One region of the Gordonia sp. N1V genome, then DNA from elsewhere that is predicted to be linked to it. Evidence: predicted binding sites of a transcription regulator. Region 1 holds the regulator's gene; the other holds the start of a gene.
The links. The regulator LexA, encoded in region 1, represses DNA repair genes until DNA is damaged. The targets are predictions, from matches to a motif close to CGAACANNTGTTCG.
Positions count from the first base shown of each region.

Region 2: the regulator LexA is predicted to act here: its motif matches at 2,830-2,843, upstream of P3L18_RS00860 (SAV_6107 family HEPN domain-containing protein).

Region 1 covers NZ_JARJDD010000006.1:55,323-64,263, forward strand. Annotated here, with positions in the region: gene hrpA (ATP-dependent RNA helicase HrpA) at 1-3,831, shown strand, start outside; gene nrdR (transcriptional regulator NrdR) at 3,805-4,311, opposite strand; gene P3L18_RS09905 (LysM peptidoglycan-binding domain-containing protein) at 4,370-5,029, opposite strand; gene lexA (transcriptional repressor LexA) at 5,319-5,969, shown strand; gene P3L18_RS09915 (putative PEP-binding protein) at 6,007-7,731, opposite strand; gene P3L18_RS09920 (DeoR/GlpR family DNA-binding transcription regulator) at 7,986-8,756, shown strand; gene P3L18_RS09925 (1-phosphofructokinase family hexose kinase) at 8,753-8,941, shown strand, end outside.
Region 2 covers NZ_JARJDD010000001.1:191,130-200,070, forward strand. Annotated here, with positions in the region: gene rsmH (16S rRNA (cytosine(1402)-N(4))-methyltransferase RsmH) at 1-479, opposite strand, end outside; gene mraZ (division/cell wall cluster transcriptional repressor MraZ) at 705-1,145, opposite strand; gene P3L18_RS00855 (DUF3040 domain-containing protein) at 1,578-1,982, opposite strand; gene P3L18_RS00860 (SAV_6107 family HEPN domain-containing protein) at 2,203-2,670, opposite strand; gene P3L18_RS00865 (GNAT family N-acetyltransferase) at 2,981-3,679, shown strand; gene P3L18_RS00870 (NAD(P)/FAD-dependent oxidoreductase) at 3,676-5,346, shown strand; gene P3L18_RS00875 (DUF3153 domain-containing protein) at 5,343-6,455, shown strand; gene P3L18_RS00880 (methylenetetrahydrofolate reductase) at 6,498-7,457, opposite strand; gene P3L18_RS00885 (polyprenyl synthetase family protein) at 7,586-8,740, shown strand; gene mptB (polyprenol phosphomannose-dependent alpha 1,6 mannosyltransferase MptB) at 8,744-8,941, shown strand, end outside.

The sequences.
Region 1 (8,941 bases):
CTCCGTGCGATCGAGGGCGCCGAGAAACGGATCGCTGCTCGACGTGCTGCGATCCCGGTCATCGAGTATCCGGCGGAGCTCCCGGTGTCGGCGGCGCGTGCGGAGATCGCCGCGGCGATCGCCGAGCATCAGGTGGTCGTCGTCGCCGGGGAGACCGGGTCGGGCAAGACCACCCAGTTGCCGAAGATCTGCCTCGAGCTCGGCCGCGGTGTGCGGGGGGCGATCGGTCACACCCAACCCCGTCGGATCGCGGCCAGTTCGGTGGCGCGCCGGATCGCCGACGAGACGGGCACCCACATCGGCGACGCCATCGGTTACTCCGTGCGGTTCTCCGATCGTTCGGGTGCCGACACGCTGGTGAAGGTGATGACCGACGGCATCCTGCTGCGGGAGATCTCCTCGGACCCGATGCTGCGGCACTACGACACGATCATCGTCGACGAGGCCCACGAACGCAGTCTCAACATCGATTTCATCCTCGGTTATCTGCGCCGCCTGCTGCCCCGCCGGCCCGACCTCAAGGTCATCATCACCTCGGCGACCATCGAACCCGACCGATTCGCACGGCATTTCGCCACCGCCGATACCGAGGTGCCGATCCTCGAGGTGTCGGGGCGCACGTATCCGGTCGAGGTGCGGTATCGCCCGCTGTCACTGCGGGAAGACCCTGATTCCGGCGACGACGCCGGTGGCGGCGAGCACGCCGATCTCGATCTGTTCGAGGGGATCGACGCCGCAATCGGCGAGTTGTGGGGCGCGAATGGTCGCGGGGACATCCTGGTGTTCCTGCCCACCGAACGCGACATCAGAGAGGCCGCGGCAGTGCTGTCGCGTCGTGTCGCCGCGGGCGCGGAGGTGGTTCCGCTGTTCGCGCGGTTGTCCATCGCCGACCAACAGAAGGTGTTCTCGCCGTCGGACGGCCGTCGAATCGTGTTGGCCACCAACGTGGCCGAGACATCGCTGACGGTTCCGGGCATTCGCTACGTCATCGATTCGGGGACCGCACGCATCTCCCGCTATTCGACGCGCACGAAGGTGCTCCGGCTGCCGATCGAACCCATCTCGCAGGCCAGCGCCCGCCAGCGTGCCGGGCGCTGCGGGCGCGTCGCGCCCGGCGTGTGTATCCGGCTGTACTCCGAGGCGGACTTCGACGCCCGGCCCGCCTTCACCGATCCGGAGATCCTGCGCACCAACCTGGCGTCGGTGATCCTGCAGATGACCGCGCTGCGCCTCGGCGACATCGCCGACTTCCCGTTCGTGCAGCCACCCGACGCCCGGGCGATCCGCGACGGCATGGCAGTCCTGGGTGAACTGGGCGCGATCACCACCGGCGGCCAGAAGACGCGCGGCACAGCGCGGTCGGACTCCGGCACTGCCCGGTCGGACTCCGGCACGGCGCCCCGGCTGACGCCGGTCGGCGCGACGATGGCGCGCATTCCGGTCGATCCGCGGATCGCTCGCATGCTCGTCGGCGCCCGCGACGAGGGATGTCTGGAGCACGTGCTCGTCATTGCTGCGGCATTGTCGCTGCCCGATGTCCGTGAGCGACCGGCCGAACATCGGGAGGCCGCCGACGCCGCGCATCGTCGCTTTGCGGTCCCGGGCTCGGATTTCCTCGCCTACCCGACGCTGTGGGCGTATCTGCAGGAGAAGCGCAAAGAGCTGTCGGGCAATCAATTCCGGCGGATGTGCGAGCGCGAGTTCCTGCACTATCTGCGCATCCGGGAATGGCAGGACCTGCATCGACAGTTGCGCGGCATCGTCTCCGACCTCGACTGGGAGACTCCACGCACCGAGATCGATGCCGATGCGATCCATCGCGCGATCCTCGCCGGGCTGCTCGGCAACATCGCCGCACGCAATGCCGAGGGCCGCGAATACACCGGAGCCCGCAACACCACGCTGATGATCTTCCCCGGGTCGTCGGTCGCCAAGAAGCCGCCCGCGTTCCTGATGGCGGCCGAGATCATCGAGACGTCACGGTTGTTCGCGCACACCGTGGCCGGGGTGGACCCGTTGTGGGTGGAACGGTTGGCCGGCGACCTGGTCAAACGCACCTACAGCGAGCCGCACTGGTCGTCGCGGCGGGGCGCGGCGATGGCCTACGAACGCGTCACCCTCTACGGGGTCACCCTCGTCGCACGACGCCGGGTGACCTATGGCCCCATCGACCCCGAGGTCTCCCGGGAGTTGTTCCTCCGGCACGCCCTGGTCGAGGGCGACTGGAAGACCGACCACGAGTTCTTCCACCGGAATCGGCAACTGCTCAGCGACGCCGCCGATGTCGAGCACCGCGCCCGACGGCGCGATGTGGTGATCTCCGAGGAGCAACTGTTCGAGTTCTACGATCAGCGCATCCCTGCCGAGGTGACCTCGGCGCGACATTTCGACTCCTGGTGGAAGAAGACGCGGTCGGCGCAACCGCATCTGCTCGACCTGACCGCGGCCGATGTGGCGGCTGACGTCGCCGTCGCCGACACCGACTATCCGGGGTTCTGGCAGCAGGGCCAGACCCGTCTGGAGCTGCGGTATCGTTTCGAGCCCGGCGCGCCCGACGACGGCGTCACCGTCGTCATCCCGAAAGATCTTCTGCCCCATGTACGCAACGCCGGCTTCGATTGGCTGGTCCCGGGGATGCGCTCGGAGTTGGCGACCGAACTCGTCAAGACCCTGCCGAAGTCGCTGCGCAAGACGATGGCACCGGCCCAACGTTTCGCCGATCTGGCGCTCTCTCGGCTGACCCCACGCTCGGAGCCGCTGATCCGCGGTCTGGCCCGGGAGTTGTCGACCATCACCCGTCACTCGGTCTCGCCCGCCGACTTCGACCCCGACCGACTCCCGACTCATCTGCGCATCCACTTCGCGGTCGTCGACGACAAGGGCGAGATCCTCACCCGTACTTCATCGTTCGCCGAACTGTCGGAACCGACATCCGCCGCCACCACACAGACGGCCACACCGGTGTACACCACGTGGACCGACGAGGGCATCGGAACACTCGCGCCGAGCGAGACCGCCGACGTCGCCGGGCAGACCATCACCCGTTACCCGACTCTGCACGTGACCCACCGCGCCGGCCATCCCGACGGGGTCTCGGTTGTCCGGGCGGCGACCACCACCGAGGCGAGCACCGCCCTGGCCGGCGGCGTGATCGTGTTGTTGGAGAACACGATCCCCGCATTGAGTCCGAAAGCCGCCTCCGGACTGGACCCTGCCGGACGGATCGCGTTGAGCCAGAGCCCCTATCGGGAGCCGGCGCGGTTGTTCGGCGATTGCACACGCCGAGCGATCCGTGATCTCGTGGAGCCCGACGAACTGCGCGTCGTACGTTCGCCCCAGGCGTTCGCCGCGCTCGCCCAACGGCTGCGGCCAGCGGTGACCGACGCCGCTCCGGAGTATCTACGCCTCGCGGTCGACGTCCTGCGGGAGTTGGTGGCACTGCGCGGTGTGATCGACACCCATTCGGGGCAACTCGCCGCCGACGACGTCGCCGAACAGCTCGGCCATCTGGTGTTCGACGGCTTCGTCGCCGCCACCCCACGGGAGCACCTGGCGGAGGTGCCCCGCTATCTGCGCGCTGCCCGTGAGCGCCTGGAGCATCTGCCGGCATCCGCCGCGCGGGATCGCGCCGGCATGGAGGCACTGGATCGGGTGGTGGAGCGCTGGAACCAGCGGCTCGCGCAGGTGCCCGACCGCAGGCGAGACGCGGTCAACGAACAGGCGCACTGGCTCGTCGAGGAATTGCGGGTCGGTCTGTTCGCGCAGCGACTGGGCACGCGTTATCCGATCTCGGAGAAACGGGCGCTACGGACCCTGGACCGACTCGGCTGACACGACGCCGGCTGCGGGCGTCGTCCGGCCGTGGGTCAGATTGCCCTGCAGGTCGTCGATCTCGCGTTGGAAGTCCTCGAGGGAATCGAACGAGCGGTACACCGACGCGAATCGCAGGTAGGCGACCTCATCGAGGTCGCGCAAGGGTTTGAGGATCGCCAATCCGACCTCGTTGCTGGGGATCTCGGCGACTCCGGAGGCCCGAACGGTCTCCTCGACCTGTTGGGCGAGCTGCGCGAGATCGTCCTCGTCGACCTGGCGTCCCTGACACGCGCGTCGGACCCCACGCATCACTTTCTCGCGGCTGAAGGGCTCGGTGACGCCATTGCGTTTGACGACGGCCAGGACAGCGGTCTCCACCGTCGAGAACCGGCGACCGCATGCGCTGCAGGAGCGGCGCCGACGGATCGCCTGCCCCTCGTCGGCAACTCGGGAGTCGATGACCTTGGTGTCATCATTCCTGCAGAACGGACAGCGCATACACCGACAATACCGCCCCACCGCGGTGGAACAGCCGTGTGATCGCCTACCCCGGTCGTCACCGGTAGGCGGGTACCAGCAGTGCCTGACCGACCTGGAGCCCGCTGCCGGACATCTCGTTCATCCGCGCGATCTCGTCGATGACGGCCTGCCGGGGCAGGTCGGGCGCGACCCGTGCGGCAACCGAGTTCAGCGATTCCCCGGCACGTACGTGCACGACCTCGGTGGCCGCGGGCGCCGGCGTGGTCGACTGCTGGTAGTCGCTACCGGCCACGGCCACCAGCCACACCAGCAGCGCCAGGGCGACACCGGTCAGCACGGCCACCATCGCACCGGTACGGCGAGCGGTGCGGTGCGCGGTGACCCGCGGGCCGACCGGAGTTGCGCAACGGGTGCCCGCAACCGCCGGAAGGCGGCGCGCACCGGTCCGGGCCGGGCCCGCATATGCCGGTCGTCGGCGGGCCGGGTCGCGCTCGAGCGTGCGCCGCTCCGGGAGGCGACGGTCGGACGACCGGTGTTCGGACGACCGGTGTTCGGACGACCGGTGTTCGAGCACCCGGTGTTCGAGCACCCGGTGTTCGAGCGCCCGGTGCTCGACGGTTGCGCGGGCCGGCATCGACGCCCCGCGGCGAACGGCGGCGGCGCGGTGAGCCGTCCGGCGGGACCGAACGGGCAGGTCGTTGGTGCCCGGCGCGGTGGGCAGAAGTACGGTCGGCATGGCGTCTCCCTATCTCGATCATGCATTCGAAGAACGGATGTTCGAGTTCTACCACGGGGCACCGACAATTTCTCGCGACACGTCGAACACATGTTTGAGGTTGCCTGTCGCCTCGGCTACCCTGGCCGGTGTTCAGCTCTCCACAGGGCCCGTCAACCAGGGCGTACCCCGCGAGGATGTGCGCACCGACCGAAAGGATGCGAACCCCATGAGTGAGAAGAAGGGCCGCTCGGGTGACCCCGACGCGGCGACCGTCACCGATCCGGACGACGCCGTCGCGACCGGCCCGATCGATCCCGCGGCCGTCGAGGCCGCGCTCACCCCGCGCCAGAAGGGCGTGCTCGATGTGATCCGCAAGTCCGTGCGCGAACGCGGGTATCCGCCGAGCATCCGCGAGATCGGCGACGCCGTCGGCCTGGCGTCGACCTCATCGGTCGCGCATCAGCTGCGAACCCTCGAGCGCAAGGGTCTGCTCAAACGCGATCACAACCGACCCCGCGCGGTGAACGTCCAGGACGGCGATCCCACGCCCACCGACGACAACCCGAATGCATCGAACCTCCCCACGCCGACGTTCGTGCCGGTTCTGGGACGTATCGCGGCCGGCGGGCCGATCCTGGCCGAGGAGGCCGTCGAGGATGTCTTCCCGCTGCCGCGTGAACTCGTTGGCGACGGGTCACTGTTCCTGCTGCGCGTCGTCGGTGAATCGATGATCGACGCGGCCATCTGCGACGGCGACTGGGTGGTCGTTCGTCAACAGAACGTCGCCGACAACGGCGACATCGTCGCGGCGATGATCGACGGCGAGGCGACGGTCAAGACCTTCAAGCGCAAGGACGGCCATGTGTGGCTGATGCCGCACAACGACCTGTTCGAGCCCATCCCCGGCGACGACGCCGCGGTGCTGGGCAAGGTCGTGACGGTGATGCGCCGCATCTGAGCGGAGTCGCACCCGCCGGCCCGCTCAGCCGAACGGCTCAGCTGCGCAACGCTTCCGCGGCCGCGGCACGCGCATCGGCCGGTGAGGCGGTCGCCAGTACAGCCTGCGCGGCGGAGCGGCACGCCTCGCGGTCGACCTCGGCGAGCTTCGCTCCCACCGCGGGCGCCGCGGCCGGGGCGCTCGACAGCGAGGTGACGCCGAGTCCGACCAGGACACACGCGAGCAGCGGATCGGCGGCGGCCTCGCCGCACACCCCGACCGGTGTCGCACTGCGGGTGCCCGCCTCGGCGACGGTGGCGATCAGCGAGAGCACCGCAGGCTGCCACGGGTCGGTGAGCCCGGCGAGCTCGGCCGACATCCGGTCGGCGGCCATCGTGTACTGCGTGAGATCGTTGGTGCCGATCGAGACGAAGTCGACCTCGGCGAGGATCGCCGGAGCGAGGATCGCCGCCGAGGGGATCTCGATCATCACCCCCGCCACCAGCCCGCGACCGCGGACCTCGGCGGCGAATTCGGCGGCTTCGGCGGCCGAGGCGATCATCGGCGCCATCACCCAGGGCGTGGTGCCGGTCGCCTGCGCGGCGCGGGCGATCGCGTCGAGTTGACCGGTACGGATCTCGGGATGTGTCGCGGCGATCCGGTTGCCTCGTACGCCCAGTGCGGGATTCGCCTCGGTGCCGTGATCGACGAACTTCAGCGGCTTGTCCGAGCCGGCATCGAGCGTCCGGACCACGACCTTCTTGCCGTCGAAGGCCTCGATGACCTCGCGGTAGAGCGCTGCCTGCTCGTCCACCGACGGTTCGTCGGCCCGATCGAGGAAAGCGAGTTCGGTGCGGAACAGACCGACCCCCTCGACGGGGTATGCCGTCGCCGCCCGCGCCGAGACGCCGTCGGCGACGTTCGCCAGGATGGCCACCTCCACACCATCGGCGGTGCGCCCGGGCCCGGTCCATCCCGCGATCGCCTCCGCCTCCCGACGACTCTGCTCCACCTCGTCCCCGGCCCGCGCCGGATCGGGGTGAACGACAACGGTTCCCGCGGTTCCGTCGACGAGAACGGGCGTGCCCGCGGGTACGTCGTCGAGGCCGGCGACCGCCACCACGCACGGAATCCCCAGTTGGCGGGCGATGATCGCGGTGTGGCTGGTCGGCCCACCGAGCCGGGTGGCCAACGCGGTGATCAGTTTCGGATCGAGTCCGGCGGTGTCGGCCGGCGCGAGGTCGTCGGCGAGGAGCACCGACGGCTCGTCGGGCACGGGGACCCCGGGCTCGGGCTCGCCGAGTACCTCGGCCACCACCCGGTCACGGACGTCGTTGAGGTCGGTGATGCGCTCGGCCATGATCCCGCCGAGCTTGGCGAACATCGCGGCGAACTGTTCGGTGGCCGCGGCGGCCGCGGCCGGGGCCGGGGTCCCGTCGGCGATCAGCTTGGTGACCGTGCCGATCCACCCGCGGTCCTCGGCGAGGCCCGCGGTGGCGATCAACACCTCTGCGGCGGCACCCGAGGCGTGCGAGGCGCGCTCACGCAGTCGCGCGGCGACCACGGCCGCGGCATCGACGAAGCGGGCCTTTTCGGCCTCACGGTCGGCCTCGTCCACCACATGTGAGCCCGGATCGGCGGGCTCGACCCTCACCCGCTCGCCCGGACGGACGACCGGCCCGTAGGCCTTGCCGCCGACGACGGGCGTCCCGTGCAGCGTGGTGTCGGCATCCGACGCACTGCCCTCGGTCTGCGTGTGCTGGGGGCGAACCTGTTGATCCACGGTTCCGGCCTTTCCTCGTCCTTCAATGATGCGGGCGTTGCGGTGATGCGGGTCGTACTGGTCACGCGGTCGTTCTGTGTGATCCGACCAGGCGTCCGATGGATGTGAAACACCGGTACGTCACCACCTCTTGTGATCGAAGTTACAAGAAATCCTTGACTTGTCAACACAAACAGGCGTAAACACAGATATATCAACACCGGGTCCCACAGAAACCCACATGGGGTCGGTGGTCGGAAAGAGATCGGAGAGACGTGTACGCGGAAGAACGACAGCAGGCGATCGCCGAGCTGGTCCGCTCGAAGGGCCGCGCCTCGGTGAGCGCGCTCGCCGAGCGCTTCGAGGTCACCAGCGAGACGGTGCGACGCGATCTGGCGAGCCTGGAACGCGCCGGCCATCTGCAGCGCGTACACGGTGGCGCGGTTCGGCCCGGCCTGGTCCAGATCGTCGACGAGCAGGGCATCGGCGAGCGCGAGGCCAGCCATGCCGATCAGAAGGTGGCGATCGGCCGTGCGGCGATGCGTTTCCTGCCGCCCGACGGCGGCTCGCTCGCGCTCGACGCCGGCACCACCACCTACCAGGCCGCACTCAACATCCCCACCGACCGACGCCTGAGCGTGGTCACCAGCAGCCTGCCCCTGGCCACGCTTCTTGCCGAACATCCCAGCGCCACACTGCATCTGGTGGGAGGGCGAGTTCGCAGTCTGACGCAGGCGGCAGTCGGCGCCGACACCGTGTCCCGACTGCGGCAGTTTCGCTCCACGGTCGCCTTCATCGGCACCAACGGGGTCAGCGAGGGTCTTGGACTGTCCACGCCGGACCCCGACGAGGCGGCGGTGAAGTCGGCGCTGGTGCGCTCGGCGCAACGCGTGATCGTGCTCGCCGACTCCTCGAAGATGAATCGCGAGGACTTCGCCGGTTTCGCCGACCTCGACGACGTCGATGTCCTCATCACCGACGCCGGTATCGATCCCACCTTCTCCGCGGTGCTCTCCGCCCGCGGCATCGAGGTCGTGATCGCATGATCCTCACCGTCACCGCCAACCCGAGTCTCGATCGCACCCTGGAGATCGCCGGCCCCCTCCAGCGCGGGGAGGTGCAACGCACCGTCGGTGTCCGCGCCGAGCCGGGAGGCAAGGGCGTCAACGTTTCCCGCGTCATCGCCGAGGCGGGTCTGACCACCCTCGCGGTCCTACCGGCGCGCAACGGC
Region 2 (8,941 bases), on a different contig from region 1:
GGATTCATTCGCATGTCCAGTGGTGCGTCGACGGCGTAGGCGAATCCCCGATCCGTCTGGTCGAGCTGCATCGAGGACACGCCGAGATCGAAGAGGGCGGCATCGATGCGGTCGGCGCCGGCTTCGGCGAGAACCGCTGGGAGTTCGTCGAATCTGGCCTGGTGGAAGGTGATTCGATTGCCGAAGTCGGCCAGACGGGTAGCGGCGATGTCCAGTGCAGCCGCGTCCCGATCGATCCCGATGACCCGGACCGACCCGAACTCCCGCAGGATCAACTCGGTGTGACCACCGGCGCCGAGCGTGGCATCGACGAACACCGGTTGTGCGACAGTGGGATTCGAGAGAGCCGGGCGCAACGATTCGATGATGCGTCGAGCCATGACGGGCACGTGCCCGTGTTCGCCGGAACGGCGTTTACCCGAGCGACGCGACGGCGGGGTCTGCGCACCCGCACTGTTGTCGTCGTCCTGCGGTGTCACCGGCCTGCCCCTCCGAGTGCGCCGACCCCCGAGCGGCCGCTCCTGTCGCGCGGGCCGGCCTCGATGAGGGGTGGCTGTCGTGTGTTGCTTGTGTCGGCTTGTGGTGGAGCGGGGTCCCGACCCGATCGCGCACCTGGCGTTGGGGAAGTACGCCAGGGTCGGACCGGGTCGGGGCCTCGTGCCACCCGAAGCCCTGTGCATCTGTCCTGCACCCACGTTGCGGAGTTAGAGCACCGCGCTCAACGCCGCGGAGTTCGCCGCCGAGAAGTTCTCCTCATGCTGGCTCTGGTAGTCACGCCATGCCTGTGCGTCCCAGATCTCCAGGTGATCGAAACTGCCGATCACCACACACTCCTTGGACAGTCCCGCGTACTGCCGATGCTCGGCCGACAGGGTGATCCGCCCCTGCCCGTCGGGCCGTTGTTCGTCGGTGCTGGCGAAGAAGTACCGCTGGAATGCGCGCGCTTCGGGATCGTTGCGCGACGCCTCCATCGTCTTCTCCGCGATCGCATCGAACTCCTCGGCCCGATACACCGACAGGCTGTGGTCCTGGCCGCGTGTGACCATCACCCCTCCTGCCAATGCGTCGCGAAACTTCGCGGGCAACGTGAGTCGCCCCTTGTCGTCCAACTTGGGCGTGTAGGTACCGACAAATCTCGTCGACATGTCGGCACCTCCCGCCCACCGGGTCCGGCGTTCCGGATCGCCTCACCCAGTGACGCCCACAGTACCCCACTTTCCACCACTTTCCACCCCAAACCCGCCTCGATTCCCCACCCGACCATAAAAACGCAGGTCAAGAGCAGAAGTCATGGTTCGACACGGCACGGATCGGTCGTGTCGTCGACAGGACAAAGCCTGACAGTTGTGGCCTGTGGTGAGGAATAGGGCTGGTGAGGTTGCTACTTCGGCCTCGTGGGGCGTGGTGGGGCATCGGGTGGGGCGCGGTGGGGAACGCGGTGGGGCGTGGCAGGAGGGACTTGATGAATCCGGTGGCCGAGCCCCGGAAGCGGGCATACGACAGCAGCCGCACACCCGTAGGGGTGTGCGGCTGCTGTGGTGAGTCAGTCGCTGAACCTCAGTGGGTTCGTCGCGGGATCACTCCTGCTCGAACCGGCGGTTGAAGCGGTCTTCCATGCGTTCGGTGAACTTGCGTTTGGGCGTTGCGGCCTTCGAGCCGCGCCCGCCCGAGCCGCGGTCGGCCGATGGCGGCGCACCCTTGCCGGGTAGCCCGCCCCAGAGCGCAAGCAGCGCGGCGGCGAACATGACAAGGAAGCCGACGAGACTCAGGATGGGGAAACCACCCACGTCGAGTCCGATGATGGGTCCCACGATCAACAGCGCGAGACCGAGGACGAAAACGACGGCCGCCTGGATGCGGCGACGACCGGTCGACCGCCCGAGGCGGCGCCGGGTAACGCTGGACGCGAACTTCGGGTCCTCCGCGTACAGAGCGCTTTCGATCTCTTCGAGCATGCGCTGCTCGTGCTCCGAGAGTGGCACCGACCCTCCTTACCTGTTACCGACGAGCCATCGACGAGATGTTCGCCGCGATACTCGCCTGATGACTGTGTTCGCGGCCTACGACCATGATACGAGGTGATTCCGGCGGCGACCACCATAACCGCGCTCGTTGGATCGTTTTTGTGTTCGGGGCTGTTACCGGCGCCTATGCGATGACGTGGCGAGGCATCGATGCGTGACCCCAACGGGTTGTGGCGCATCACGCAGGATGTGCCAGCGATCCGGATTGCGCACCATGTCCGCCTTGTTCGTAGGCGATCACCACGCCCTCGACCGTGTCCAGGAATGTCAACACCAGGCGATGCAGCTCGGCGACGACGACGGGATCGACGTCTCGCTCCAATCCGGCCTCGATGTTCATTCGAAGAACAGACCATGCGGCGAAGCGTTCGGCCTGTTCGGCCAGATCCGGCATGATCACCGCCAGACGATTCCACGCGTTCGACGACAACCCGCGCGTCGAACGGCCGCTGGTCGGCTCACCGATGGCCAGTGCGGCGCCGGCGGCCCGCAGCGCGGTGAGGTACAGCTGCCGGAAGCGTTCGGCGTCGTCGGTGATCCCGTCGGCGTTCTCGAGAAGGAGATCGGCACGTTCGAGCAGGTCACGTGCGCGCCCGACCACGATCGGATCCACCTCGACCTGTGTGGTCGTTCGACGTGTCATCATGGGCCTCCCTCCGTTGTCGCGGTGCTCACGGGCGGCCAGTTGGGCTGTACCGGCCGTTCCCTCGGGTCAACGCGGTCCGAGGGCAGGCGCTTCCCTCGCCCACCGCCGGACCGCGTCGGTCGTCGGGTGGCGGCGAACAGCTTGCGGAGGCACATTCATCGAACACCCGTTCGACAGATTCAATATTAGTCAGATCTGGTCGCCGGAGCAAGGCGTGCGGGCAACCCGATGCGCAACACAATGCCCGACGCCACCGACACAATGCCGCACTCGGCCGGGGTGCAAGGAACGACGACAGGAAGGACCGCACGTGACGATTCGGATCGCCCGTCTCGACGGACGTGACTGTGCGGTCTGGCTCGGTCCCGCGCTCGAGATCTACGTCACAGCGATGAATTACCCACGCGGGACCGAGATGCATCGCGCCGGATTGTGGCGCGAGCACATCCATCGACCCGGCTGGGAGGCCTATGGCGCGATCGCGACCGCGCCCCACGCCGAGGACGGCTCGCTGGACCTCGTCCGCCGACGGTTGGAGCCGCCCCTGTCCCCCGGCGGCGATGAGGTGCTCGTCGGCATCGCCTACGGCTATCGCGGAGCGCGCGACCAATGGTGGAATCAGCAACTCCGCGCCGGCTTGCGATCGACCGGTCGGGACCCGCGGGTCATCGATGAGATCACCGAGGACTACTTCGAGCTGACCGAACTCCACGTCCATCCGAGTGCCCAGGGGCATCGGATCGGTGAATGGTTGCTGCATCGCCTGCTCGCCGACCGACCCGAACACCACGTCCTGTTGTCCACCCCGGAAATCGCCGACGAGGGCAACCGCGCCTGGGCGTTGTACCGGCGCGTGGGATTCGGTGACGTGCTGCGCGGATTCACCTTCACCGGCGACCCGCGCCCGTTCGCTTTCCTCGGGCGACGACTACCCCTGGCCGCACCCACGATCCTGCCGGGCGCCGCCGCCGGTCCCATCGTTCCCGGCGAATCCGACCGCACCCGATGACCGGGCACCCGGTGGGCGATGCGATCGTCGTCGGCGCCGGCCACAACGGGCTGGTCGCGGCCGCCTATCTGGCCCGGGCCGGGCGCTCGGTGAGCGTCGTCGAGCGCGACACCATCCCCGGTGGGGCGGTGTCGACCATCGAACGCTTTCCCGGCTATCGCGTCGACCGGGGCTCGTCGGCGCACCTGATGATCCGCCACTCCCCGGTCCTCGACGAACTGGCACTCGCCGACGCCGGCCTGACCTACCTCGACTGCGACCCGTGGGCGTTCTGTCCGGCGACCGACACCGCCGGTCCGATCGTCTTCCGCACCGACCTCGACGCCACGTGCGCCTCGATCGAACGTGCCTGTGGACGCACCGACGCCGACGCCTACCGCGCCTTCGTGGCGACCTGGGCACCGCGCGCCCGAGCTCTCATGCGCTCCTTCTACGAGCCGGCCACGCCGGGTCGGTTCGCGCGTGCCTTCGGCGGGCTCGGCCCCACCGCCACCACCGCGCGGACCGGCCTGTTCGGTGCGCGATCGGGTCGGATGATGTCGGTGACCCAGGATCTGATGTCGTCCGGGGATGCCCTGCTGGACCGCTGGTTCGGCTCCGAGCACCTCAAGGCCGCCCTGGCCTGGTTCGGCGCCCAGTCGGGCCCGCCCATGAGCGCCCCCGCGACCGCTCCGATGATCGGGTTCGCGGCACTGATGCACCAGATCCCACCCGGCCGCGCCGTCGGGGGCAGCGGAGCGTTGACCGATGCCCTGGTGCACCGTCTCACCGATGACGGTGGCGAGGTGATCACCGGTGCGGCGGCCACCGCGATCACCCGATGTGGCGACCACTGGCGGGTAGAGACCGTCGACGGCCGGCGGCGATGTGCCGACACTGTGATCGGCGCCTGCCACATCCTGGCCACCCTCGACCTGCTCGCGGCGGGCGGATTCGACCCCGGATCGCTCGCGCGATGGCGGCGTCAGATCATCGTCGGCTCGGGTATCGGGATGGCCGTGCGGCTGGGAACCAGGGAGCTGCCCGAGTATCGGGATCTGCCCGCCGACCTCCCCGCGCACGGCGTGCATTCGGCGTTGGGCCTGCTCGTCACCGATCGGGACCACCTTCGTCGCGCGCAGACCGCGGCAGCGGTCGGCGAACTGCCCGATCGGCCGGCCTGTGTGGCGATGGGATTCTCCGGCATCGACCCGACCCTCAGTCCACCCGGACACCATCTCGTCAATCTGTGGGCGCAATGGCATCCGCGTCATCTCGCCGACGGGTCGGGGTGGGACGAGGTGGCCGCCACCGCCGCCGACGCGGTCATCGCCGAGGTCGAGCGCCACGCGCCCGGTTTCGCCGACGGCATCGAGCACCGCCACGTCCAGACCCCGCAGGCGCTGGAATCCGAACTGGCACTGATCGGCGGCAACATCATGCACGTCGAGATGACCATCGACCAGATGTTCATGCTGCGTCCGCACCCGGACCTGTCCGGCCACGAGGTGCCCGGCGCCGACGGAATCCTGCTCGCCGGCGCCTCGACCCATCCCGGCGGCGGGGTCACCGGGGCCAGCGGGCGTATCGCCGGACGGGCGGCGATCGCCCGCAGCTCGGGCCGGCACCGCGGCGATACACGCGGTCGGCGCCTATGGCCGCTATCACCCCGGCATCTGGCACGATGATCAGCGTGCGTCCGCCGATCACTCGCCCGAGCCCACCCCGCGCGTCTGCCTTTCTGCTCACGGTCGTGCTGCTCATCGCGGCGCCGTTGATGTCGGGATGCCTGCAACGGTCCACGACGGTCGGTGATCGATTCGCGGGCAGCGTGGTCGTGGCCACCTCACCGGACAATCCGCGTGGCGCACCGAAATTCGACATCCCCGAGTCGATGACCGGCAACATCGCGGTCTCGGACTATCGCGCCAGCACCTCCACGGAGAGTTCGGGCGCCCCGGCATCGGCGCAGCCGGGTTCGCCGTCGGAGGACACCGACCAGCCGGGTTCGTCCCCGTCCGATTCCACGCCGTCGGAGTCCGCGCCGTCCGATGCCACACAGGCGGCCCCGACCCCGCAGGAACAGTCCGGCGACAGCAGCGACGACGCCACGCTGGTCGGCAGCCGGGCGACCTTCAGCAATCTGACCGCAGGTCAGCTCAGTCAGCTCGGCGATATCATCGCCGACGCCTTCGGCGACACCGCGATGACCATGGACCTGTCGGCCAAGCGCAGCGGCTCGGTGGTGCGATTCCGCGGGTCGACCGACCTCACCGGACTGATCCCGAATCGCGACTACGTCCGGTTCACGATCTCGTTCGCCGGCCCGATCACCGCCACCAACGGTGACCAGAACACCAACACCTCGGTCTCCTGGACACCCGAGCCCGGCAAGTCCGCCGATTTCACCGCCGAATCGACCTACGCCGACCCGTCGACCGCCGCGTTCGGCGGCTGGACGTGGCTGATGGTGCTCATCTGCGCCGCCGTGGTGCTCGTCGTCATCCGGTTGGCCTACGTCTCCCGCGACCGCAGCCCGCGCCCGGGACGCCCGGCATCGGCAGCGGGCAAGAAGACATTCGGGAAAAAGACGTCAGGGACCACGACCTCGACGACCACGACCTCGGCGACCACGACCTCGGCGACGAAGACCGCCGGTGACACGACACCGGAGAAGGCCACCGTTCCCGCCGACGCTGCGCCCGATCAGGGAGCTGCACACGAGGACCCCGCAGTGTCGAACCCCGCAGTGCCGAACTCCGCAGCGCCGGACCCCGGAAACACCGGCAAGTCCTGACCCGACTCCCGCCGGATCACCCTGAGCCGACCGATCGGCCCCTCAGCGCGCCCCGACCGTCGGCAACGCGTCGGGCACGCCCACGCCGAGGCGGTCGAGCACCTCGCAGGTCGCCTTGGCGAAGTTCAGGCTGCAGAAGTGCAGGCCGGCAACGCCTTCGGCGATGAGTCGTTGCGCGGTCTCGGTGGCGAAGTCGATGCCGACGGCACGTACCGCGGCGCGATCCTCCTCCGGGCCGTCACCGGCGGCCTCGGCGAAGCGTTGCTCGACCGCGGGCGGGATCACCGACCCCGACAGCTGCGTCATACGACGGGCACTGGCCAGCGAGGTGATCGGCATGAGCCCGGGAATGAGCGGCTTGGCCGCCTGCTCGGGGTCGGCGCGTGCCACCCGGTCGCGCAACCGCAGGAAGTCCTCGACGTCGAAGAACATCTGGGTCACCGAATACTCGGCACCGGCACGCAGCTTGCCGACGAGTACATCGGTGTCCTGGTCGAGATCGCGGGCCCGGTGGTGCCCCTCGGGAAACGAGGCGACGCCGACGTGGAAGTCACCGAGCCCGGAGATCAGCTCGACGAGTTCACGCGCGTACTGCACACCCTGCGGGTGTCGAATCCATTCGCCGAGTGGATCACCCGGCGGATCCCCGCGCAGCGCAAGAAGATTCGTGATGCCCTGGTCGGCGTAGGAACCGACGAGGGCACGCAGTTCGGCGATGCTGTGATTGACGGCGGTCAGATGCGCGACCGTCAGCAGGGTCGTCTGCGTCGCGAGCTCACCGGCGATGCGGACGGTACGATCCCTCGTCGATCCGCCTGCCCCGTAGGTCAGCGACACGAATGCCGGGTCGAGACGTTCGAACACCCGGACCGCCCGCCACAGCCGGGCCTCGCCCTCGATGTCACGGGGTGGCATGAACTCCACCGAGAAGTGCACGACGCCGTTGGCCGGTGGTGCGGCGAGGCGCTCGACGACGGAGAGCGCCGGTGGGGATGAGGTCACCGCGTCATTGTACGTAGGTCGTCACTGCACGTTGGTCGTCACTGCACGTCGGTCGTCCAGGGCGGGGCCGTTCGCGACAGGCACTCCGGGCGTGTCTGTTCGTGGGAGACATGCCCTAGCCTGAGGGAGTGAGCCCGACCGCACCGCCGCCCGCCGCAGAGCCGACGTCGTTGTCGGAGGTACCCGACGCCACGGGCGTGGTCCTCGAGCGCTTCTTCGACGCCACGTTGCCGGTCGCCGGCGCCATCTCGCCGGTCGTGGGGCGCGCCGCCGACATCGTCGCCGACTTCGTCCGGCTCGGCGGCAAACGGGTTCGGCCGATGTTCGCCTACGCGGGCTGGTTGGCCGGGATGAGCAGCCCCGAGAGGCGCCCGCCCCATCCCGAGCAGTCCGTCGCCGATGCGTTGCGGGTCTGTGCCGCACTGGAACTCGTGCAGGCATGTGCACTGATCCACGACGACATCATCGATCATTCCGACACCCGCCGCGGTCGGCCGACGGTGCATCGGCGCTTCGAGACCGCCCATCGCGACGCCGGGTGGTCCGGTGACGGGGCCCGCCACGGTGTCGCCGCGGCCATCCTCGCCGGTGATCTCGCGCTGGCCTGGGCCGACGACCTCGTCGGCGGTCACAGCCCGGCCGGCCCGGACACCGGTGCACCCGCACCGAATCCGCTTCCGGCCGAGGTGTCGGCGGTCTGGGCGGCGATGCGCACCGAGGTGCTCGGCGGGCAGTATCTCGACATCGTCAACGAGGTCAGCGGCGACGACACCGTCGAATCCGCCTATCGGGTGATGGAATTCAAGACCGCCGCCTACACCGTTGCTCGTCCTCTCGAGCTGGGGGCCCGCATGGCCGGCGCACCTGCCGCACTGCTCGACGACCTGCGCTCGGTGGGCCACGATCTGGGCATCGCCTTTCAGCTGCGCGACGATCTGCTCGGGGTGTTCGGCGACCCGGATCGGACCGGTAAGCCCTCCGGCGACGATCTCGCCGAGGGTAAGCGCACCGCGCTTCTGGCGTTGGGCCTCGAGCGCGCCGAGCTGCGCGACCCCCGGTCGGCGGCGGTGTTGCGCGACGCGGTCGGCCGCCGTCTCGACGACCACGAATTGAACCGCATCCGTGAGCTTCTCGTCGACGTGGGGGCCGTCGAGGAGATCGAACGCCGCGTCACCGCTCTGCTCGACGCCGCCGTTGCCCGGCTCGAACGCGCCGAGATCGGCACCGACATCCGGGCCGACCTGATCGCGATGGCCGGTCGGATCGCCCACCGCGAGGCCTGACTCATGTTCTCGCGCAGTCGAGTTGTGACGGCGATCGGCCGGCCCGCGCTCGCGCATCCGGCCCCGCCGCCGCGCCTGCCCACCGAGATCTGGCTCGGCGGGATCGGGGCGATCGCGGTGTGTCTGGGCGGCTTCTCGGTCGCCGACATCCCACGCAACCACCCGGGTCTGCAGGACGTGGGACTCGACGCGATCACCTAC